DNA from 2 places in the Kitasatospora sp. NPDC059803 genome. Region 1 is predicted to be linked to the other one. Evidence: predicted binding sites of a transcription regulator. Region 1 holds the regulator's gene; the other holds the start of a gene.
What was found. Region 1 encodes HspR, which represses chaperone genes until heat shock. Its sites were predicted from a motif close to TTGAGNNNNNNNNNCTCAA; they were not measured.
Positions count from the first base shown of each region.

Region 2: a site for HspR is predicted at 2,219-2,237, ahead of lon (endopeptidase La). Genes of this name have one in related genera too.

Region 1 covers NZ_JBHWIJ010000008.1:65,205-69,386, forward strand. The annotation lists gene ACFV6I_RS02645 (hypothetical protein) at 1-584, opposite strand, end outside; gene ACFV6I_RS02650 (helix-turn-helix domain-containing protein) at 1,132-2,139, opposite strand; gene ACFV6I_RS02655 (heat shock protein transcriptional repressor HspR) at 2,334-2,864, opposite strand; gene dnaJ (molecular chaperone DnaJ) at 2,872-4,029, opposite strand; partial or broken gene ACFV6I_RS02665 (hypothetical protein) at 4,125-4,182, shown strand, end outside.
Region 2 covers NZ_JBHWIJ010000045.1:5,353-9,534, forward strand. The annotation lists gene ACFV6I_RS10495 (response regulator transcription factor) at 1-731, opposite strand, end outside; gene ACFV6I_RS10500 (rhomboid-like protein) at 1,294-2,091, shown strand; gene lon (endopeptidase La) at 2,260-4,182, shown strand, end outside.

The DNA.
Region 1 (4,182 bases):
ACGACGGGGGGCTGCTGCCGGGGGACGTTGAACTGCTCACCGGGGGCGGTCCAGAAGCCCTCGCGCAGGGACAGCGCCATGCCGGCCCAGTCGAGCGCGGTCTCCACGGTGTGGTTGAGGGCCTCCTGCGACCAGGTGTCGTCGAAGACCAGCGGCAGAACGGGGGCGACCTGCTCGATGGTGGCGATCAGCGGGTTGTGCGTGATGGCCTCGTCGACGAGGAGGACGATCGGCTTCCGCAGCGCCGACGCCCACCCCAGCTCCAGGCTCACCCCGGCCGACAGCGGCGCCCCGACGTAGGCGAACACGAGGTCCGCGGACTGCAGGGCCCGGAAGTCGGACGGCACCCGGGGCTCCGGCGCCTGCCCGGCGACGGTCCAGGCATCACTGTGGTGCGCGCTGTACACGGCGGCACCGCTGCGGAGCAGGGTGGTGCGGAGCGTCGTCAGCCGCGTCCGGCTGGCGAGCGTCACCACACTGTCCGCGGGCCCGGTCAGCCGCATCAGCGGCGCGGCCAGGAACACACGCGCACGCCGGCCCTCGGGGGTCTGTCCGGCGTGCTCTCGCAGGTAGGGCTCACTCATTGTCGACTCCGGGGATAGGTGCCAACCAGGCCGATCGCCCCGTTGGGTGGTGACTATCGGAATGCTGCTGTGCATTCGTTGTGGTCGAAACGAACTAGTCATGGACATGTTGTTTGTGGTGTCCCCGTCTTCCCCCTCCCGCGAGAGGGGTTGGGGAGTGCACTGATCGTCTCTGTCGACCGTCGCCACCGTCCACAGAGCCGTGGTGTCATCTCGATGCCTGGCAGAGAGATGACGCACTGGGGTAGCAGGCCCCCTGGCTTCCGGCATGGGCTTGCGGCATTATGTGGCAGGTTGTTCGAAACAATGGCTGGGTACCCGCGCCAAGTCTTAAACAAAGAGAGGGGGCACCATGTCTCGGATACGCCGGGTGGTGCGATTTGTCCTGGTTCCAGTCGTTGTGGGTCTGGCGCTTTTCATCGGGAGCGGTTCGAGCCCGGCTGACGACACGATCTGGAACATCGGGGTTTCCCACGATGCGGCAGCGCCTCAGACCATGGCGCTGGCCAATGACACGATCTGGAACTGAGACCGCCGCGACGCTTGGTCAGTGATAGCTGTCGGAGTCGGTCGGAATGCTGTTCCGGGCCAATGCGTACCCGAGTTGGAACAGCGACTCGACATTGTGCTCGTCGCGCATCTCGGCCAGGTGCCGCGCGAGCGTCCGTTCGCTGATGCCGAGTCTGCGGGCGATCACCCGGTGGTTCACGCCTTCGAGCATGAGGTCGATGATCGTCTGCCGCATCCCGGAGACCACCTGCTGCGGAACGGCGCGCGCGCCGTCGAAGTCCAGCGCCCGGCTCCAGTTCCGCTCGAAGATCTCGCTGATCAGGTAGCTGATGACGGCCCGGTCGTGCACGAAGGCGGCCAGATTGAGGTCCTCGGCGATGGGGATGACCGCGATTCGGCGATCGATGACGATCAATCGCGTGTAGGGCTCCTCCAGCGTCCGGAACCGTCCGCCGGCCTTGGTTATCGTGGCCACGTACTCCCTGGTGGGAGCGTGGTACCGGGTGCTCGGGTGGTAGATCGTCCTGAGCGTGATGCCCAGGCGGAGGGCTTCGAGGTCGCGGGCGAGGATGCCGGTGAGCGCCTCGGACGGGCGCGGCCCGCCGGGTTGGGCGGCGAGGATCTCCTCCGAGGCGCTGGCGACGATCTGCTGCACCCGCTGGTTGATCAGCACCTTTCCCCGCACGTACTCGATCGCGCCGCCGGCCTGCTCCGGTGAGTGGTAGGCGGCCGTCAGGTCGTGGAGATCGGTGGCGAGGGCCGACGCGCGGGTGAGCAGGTCGAGTGCCTGGCGCTGCCAGGTCACGGAGAGGCTCTCGGACAGCTGCTGAGGGTCGACCGCGACGAGGACACCGGGTTCGTCGGTGTCGGCGACCAGAAGGCCTATCGCCACCAACTCCTCCTGGGCCCCGCCCGCCTTGGCGAGGTCGGAGTCCTTCGGAAACCGCCCGTTCTCGCGGATGACCGCCAGATACAGCTCCCGCGCTTCTTTCGAGAGGACGGAGGGCCCAATCGCGGCGGTACCGGGCTGTTCTCGTCCACTCATCTGCGGGCTCCTTGCCGTGGCCGTGTCTGCACTACCTGCCGGGCACCAATACCGGAATCGCAGTGCAGCATGCCAGATCGGGTGGCATCGGTGAGGGCGGCCAGATTTGTTCGACAGCACTCTCTCACCACGATCAAGCCGCCGGCACCCCCCGGGCGGAGGGGAGCCGGCGGCCGGAGGTGTTCAGCCAAGTCTCAGCGCTTGGGGCGCCAGACGACCAGGGCGCTGGACTGGGTGGGCGGCTGGTAGGGGACGAGGTCGCGGCGGTAGGAGGCGTGGACGGCGGCCTCGCGCTGCTGGAGGGCGCTGGTGGCGCCGTCGAGGGAGTCGACCAGTTCGCCGATGCGGGACTGGAGCGCGGTGACCTGGTTCTCCAGCTCGATGATCCGCTTGATGCCGGCCAGGTTGATGCCCTCGTCCTGGGAGAGCCGCTGGACCTCGCGCAACTGCTGGATGTCGCGCGCGGAGTAGCGGCGGCCCCGGCCGGCGGTGCGGTCGGGGCTGACCAGACCGAGGCGGTCGTACTGGCGGAGGGTCTGCGGGTGCAGGCCGGAGAGCTCGGCGGCGACGGAGATGACGTACACCGGGGTGTCCTCGGTGAGGACGTACTGCGGCGGGGCGGTGGGCCGCCGGGTGCGGCGGCCGTCGCCCGGCAGGCCGTCGCCGACGCCGACGCCGGGCAGGCCTTCACCGATGCCGGGGCCGATGGGACTGTTGGGGATCATCTGGTCGTCACGCTCCCTTCGCCGCCCGGAACAGGGCGGCTCGCGGGTCGTCGGAGGCGGTGGCCTCGCGGTACTGCTCCAGGGCGTTCAGCGCGTCCCCGGTGATGTGCCGCGGCACCACGACCTCGACGGTGACGAGGAGGTCGCCGCGGGTGCCGTCCTTGCGGGTGGCGCCCTTGCCGCGGGCGCGCATGGTGAGGCCGTTGGCGCTGCCGGGGGGCAGCTTCAGCTTCACGGCCGGCCCGTTCAGCGTGGGCACCTCGATGGTGGCGCCGAGGGTGGCTTCGGGGAAGGTGACGGGGACGGTGACGGTGAGGTTGTCCCCCTTGCGCCCGAAGACGGGGTGCGGGTCGACGTGCACGGTGACGTAGAGGTCGCCGGGCTGTCCGCCGCGTTCGCCCTGGGCGCCCTTGCCCTTGAGCCGGATGCGCTGGGCGTCCTGGACGCCGGCCGGGATGCGGACCTGCATGGTGTGGGCGGAGCTGGCCCGGCCGCTGCCGTGGCAGTCGACGCACGGGTCGTCGACGATCATGCCGCGCCCGCGGCAGTCCTTGCACGGCTCGGAGAGCGCGAACGCGCCCTGGCCGCGGCTGACGGTGCCGGCGCCGACGCAGGTCGGGCAGACCCGCGGGGTGGTGCCGGACTTGGCGCCGGTGCCGTTGCAGGTGCGGCAGGGGGCCTGGCTGGTCATCCGCAGCGGGACGGTCGCACCGTCGACGGCCTCGTCGAAGGCGAGGGTCACCTCGGTCTCGACGTCGGCGCCGCGCCGGGGCTGGGCCTGCCGGCCGCCGCTGCGGTTGAAGAGTCCGCCGAAGACGTCGCCGAGCCCGCCGCTGCCGGTGTTCTGGCTGCCGCTGAAGAGGTCGCCGAAGTCGAAGCTGTAGCTGCCGTTGCCCTGGCCGGGGCCGCCGGCCCGGAAGCCGCCGTTGGCGAAGAGGCTGCGGGCCTCGTCGTACTCCTTGCGGCGCTTCTCGTCGGACAGGACGTCGTAGGCCTCGGAGATGTCCTTGAAGCGGTCCTCGGCCTTGGCGTCGCCCTTGTTGGCGTCCGGGTGGAACTCGCGCGCGAGCTTGCGGTAGGTCTTCTTGATCTCGGCGGCGGTGGCGTCCTTGGGCACGCCGAGGACCTTGTAGTAGTCCTTCTCCACGTAGTCCTTGCCACTCATGCGTCCACCTCGCTCCGCTCGGCAGCCGCTCCGCGCAACACGCGCCTTTCAACGATTCGCTCGCTGCGCTTGCTCATAGCTGCCGCCACCTCCCGATGTCCATCCTCGCTGCGCTGTCAACAGCCGCTCCACCGGGCGCTGTTGACAGCGCGC
Region 2 (4,182 bases), on a different contig from region 1:
AGCGGGGCCTCCAGCGCGTACCCGACGCCGTGGACGGTACGGATCCAGCTCGCGCCGATCTTGCGGCGCAGCGCCTTGACGTGGCTGTCCACGGTGCGGGTGCCGGACGCGTCCGTCCAGTCCCAGACCTCGGCCAGCAGCTGCTCGCGGGTCAGCACGGCGCGCGGCTGCGCGGCCAGGCAGGCGAGCAGGTCGAACTCGGTGGGCGTCAGGTGGACGTCGCCCGAGGCGAGCCGGACCCGGCGCTGCACGTGGTCGATCTCCAGCTCGCCGAAGCGCAGCGAGCCGAGCGCGGGCGTGCGGGCCGCCTGCTGGGCGCGCTCGACGCGGCGCAGCAGCACGTTGACCCGGGCGGCCAGTTCGCGCATCGAGAACGGTTTGGTCATGTAGTCGTCGGCGCCCACGCCGAGGCCGACCAGCAGGTCCGTCTCGTCGTCGCGCGCGGTCAGCATCAGCACCGGCACCGGGCGCTGCGCCTGGATCCGGCGGCACACCTCAAGGCCGTCGAAGCCGGGCAGCATGATGTCGAGGACCACCAGGTCCGGCTGCCAGGTGTGGAAGCCGTCGACCGCGCCCGGCCCGTCGTGGGCCACGGCGACCTTGAAGCCCTCCGCGCCCAGCCGGGCCGCGATCGACTCCGCGATCGTCGGCTCGTCCTCCACCACCAGCACTCTGCGTTGGCTGCTCACCGTGCCGCCGCTGTGGTTGTTGTCCTGCTGAAGTTCTGTCACGGTCACGCCACCGCCCCCAGGGCTGCGGGCCGGCCACCTGTGGGGATGGCGGGCTCCGCTCGTAGTCTTGTTCCGTCGTGGACTGTGCCGGGTCCGCCGTCCCGTCGTGCGTGCGGGTCGGCGGGCGGATTGTCGCCCGCCCACTTCTCCCGCGCACTTCGCAGCGTACGGACAGCGGATGCCTCCCGGCAGGTGGACCGGACGTTTCCGGCCCGTGGGCCGGCTGTCGGGCCGCCCTCGGAGCCCACTGCACGAGTGGGCACGGGCCGATACCTTACCCGGCGATTTTTCTCTGCGTAACGGTACGTATGCAGTCGAGTTGACGCCAAGTCGCCGGTCAGAGCCCCTGCCGGTGCGCCCGCCGGAAGAAGGTCTGGACCAATATCAGGAATCCGGTCGACCGGTTTCCTGACGGTCTTCACCGGCTTTTCTCAGATGCCTCTCAGAACCTCGACGTAACGTGGCCACGACAACGCCCCGCAGGGCGGGATCCGCGGCGCGCGCCGGTACGTTGGGCACCTGGTGAGGGGCCGGTGGCTGCCGGCGTGGAGCGGAGGGCGGCATGGCTGGACTGCGGCGAGGTGCCGGACGGGTCGGGGCGTCGCCCGCCGGCCCGCCGTACGGCATGCTCCGGCACGGTCTGCGCACCGGCGTCGTCGAGTGGCTGCTGGCGCGGGTGCCGACACCCCGGCGAAACCCCTTCACCCTCGGCTATCTCGCCGTGGTGGGCGCCACCACGACCTTTGCCAAACTCGCCGATCCGGAACTCGTGCAGCGGCTGCAGGAGGCCTCCAGTTCCGACGGCCACAACCTCCTGCAGCACCCCCTGCGCGCGCTGCTGCTCAGCGGTTTCTGGGTGGCCGGCGAGGTGTGGATGCCCTACCTGTGGGGATTCGCCGTCACCCTCGCGCCGCTGGAGCGCCGGATCGGTCCCGCCCGGGCGGCGGCGGTCTTCGCGATCGGGCACGTCACGGCCACGCTGCTGTCCCAGGGCGTGGTGATCACCGCGGTGGAGACCGGGCGGATGGAGACCGCGGCGCTGGACTACCTGGACATCGGCGTCAGCTACGGCGTGCTCACCTGCCTGGGTGCGGTGGCCGGGCTGCTGCCGTGGCGCGGGCGGCTGGTCGCGCTCGGCGGCGCCGGGCTGCTGATCGCCGAGCAGATCCTCACCGAGCGGGACCTGGTCACCGCCGTGGGGCACCCCGCCGCGGTGCTCACCGGGGTGGCGCTGTGGCGCTGGCTGCGCCGGGCCCAGGCCCGACGGCCGCGGCCGAAGCCGCGGATGCGCCGGGTCGAGGCGCCGGCCGCGGGCTCCTCGCCCGCGCCGGGCGGCGCTCCGGTCCTGGACGTGCGCTGACCCTTCCGGGTGCCGCTCCCGCGTGCTTTTGACGGCGCCTCCCGCACCCTCCCCCCGTTCGCTCCACACCCTCCTCCTGTTCGCTCATGGCGAACACCGCCCCGGGAACATCCGGCGCGCGCCAGGCCTTAGTCAGGTCGACTCAACTTCACTGACTGGGGAGAGATCATGGCATCGACGTCCACACCGCTCACCCTGCCCGTGCTGCCGCTCGACGACGAGGTCGTCCTGCCGGGCATGGTCGTCCCGCTGGACCTGAAGGACACCGAGGTGCGCGCCGCGGTCGAGGCCGCCCGCGCGGCGGCCACCGGCACCGGCAAGCCGCAGGTCCTGCTGGTCCCGCGGGTGGACGGCTCGTACGCGGCGGTCGGCACCCTGGCCGCCGTCGAGCAGGTCGGCCGGCTGGCCGACGGGGAGCCGGCCGCGCTGGTGCGCGCCGTGCGCCGGGTCCGCATCGGGGCCGGCACCACCGGCCCCGGCGCCGCCCTCTGGGTGGAGACCACGCCCTTCCGGGAGTCCTCGGTGGACACCCCGGCGGCCGGCCGGGCCGCCGAGCTGGTCAAGGAGTACAAGGCGCTGTCCACCCAGTGGCTGCGCAGGCGCGGCGCCTGGCAGATCGTCGACCGGGTGGCCCAGATCGAGGGCGTCGGCGAGCTCGCCGACAACATCGGCTACGCGCCCTTCGCCACCGCCGAGCAGAAGCTCAAGGTGCTGCTGGAGGCCGACCAGGTCGCCCGCCTGGAGTACGCGCTGACCCTGCTGCGCGACCACCTCGCCGAGGAGGAGGTCAACGACACCATCCGCAAGGACGTCGAGGAGGGCGTCGCCAAGCAGCAGAAGGAGTTCCTGCTCCGCCGCCAGCTGGAGGCCGTCCGCAAGGAACTGGCCGAGCTCAACGGCGACCCGGCCGACGAGGAGGGCGACTACCGCGCCCGGGTCGAGGCCGCCGACCTGCCCGAGAAGGTCCGCGACGCGGCCCTCAAGGAGGTCGACAAGCTGGAGCGGGCCTCCGAGCAGTCCCCCGAGGGCCCCTGGATCCGTACCTGGCTGGACACCGTCCTGGAGCTGCCCTGGAACGAGCGCACCGAGGACGCGTACGACATCGCCGGCGCCCGCGCCGTGCTGGACGCCGACCACGCCGGCCTCGCCGACGTGAAGGACCGCATCGTCGAGTACCTCGCGGTGCGCAAGCGCCGGGCCGACCAGGGGCTCGGGCTGGTCGGCGGCCGGCGCGGAGGCGCGGTGCTGGCACTCGTCGGCCCGCCCGGCGTCGGCAAGACCTCGCTCGGCGAGAGCGTGGCCCGCGCCATGGGCCGCACCTTCGTCCGGGTCGCGCTCGGCGGCGTCCGGGACGAGGCCGAGATCCGCGGCCACCGGCGCACCTACGTCGGCGCGCAGCCCGGCCGGCTCGTGCGGGCGATCAAGGAGGCCGGCTCGATGAACCCGGTCGTCCTGCTCGACGAGATCGACAAGGTCGGCTCCGACTACCGGGGCGACCCGGCCGCCGCCCTCCTGGAGGTGCTGGACCCGGCGCAGAACCACACCTTCCGGGACCACTACCTGGAGGTCGAGCTCGACCTCTCGGACGTCGTCTTCCTCGCCACCGCCAACGTGCTGGAGGCCATCCCCGAGGCGCTGCTCGACCGGATGGAGCTCGTCCGCCTCGACGGCTACACCGAGGACGAGAAGGTCGTCATCGCCCGCGACCACCTGCTCCCGCGCCAGCGCGAGAAGGCCGGACTGGGCGGCGAGCAGGTCAGCGTCGACGAGGCGGCGCTGCGCCGACTGGCCGGGGAGTACACCCGGGAGGCCGGCGTGCGGAACCTGGAGCGCTCGATCGCCCGGGTGCTGCGCAGGATCGCCGCCCAGGCCGAGCTCGGCGAGCGCGAACTGCCCGCCGCGATCGGCCCGGACGAGCTGCGCGCCCTGATCGGCCGGCCCCACCACGTGCCGGAGGCCGCCCAGGCGCCGGCCGAGCGGCGCACCGCCGTCCCCGGCGTGGCCACCGGCCTCGCCGTGACCGGCGCCGGCGGCGACGTCCTCTACATCGAGGCCTCGCTCGCCGACGCCGAGACCGGCGGCACCGGGCTC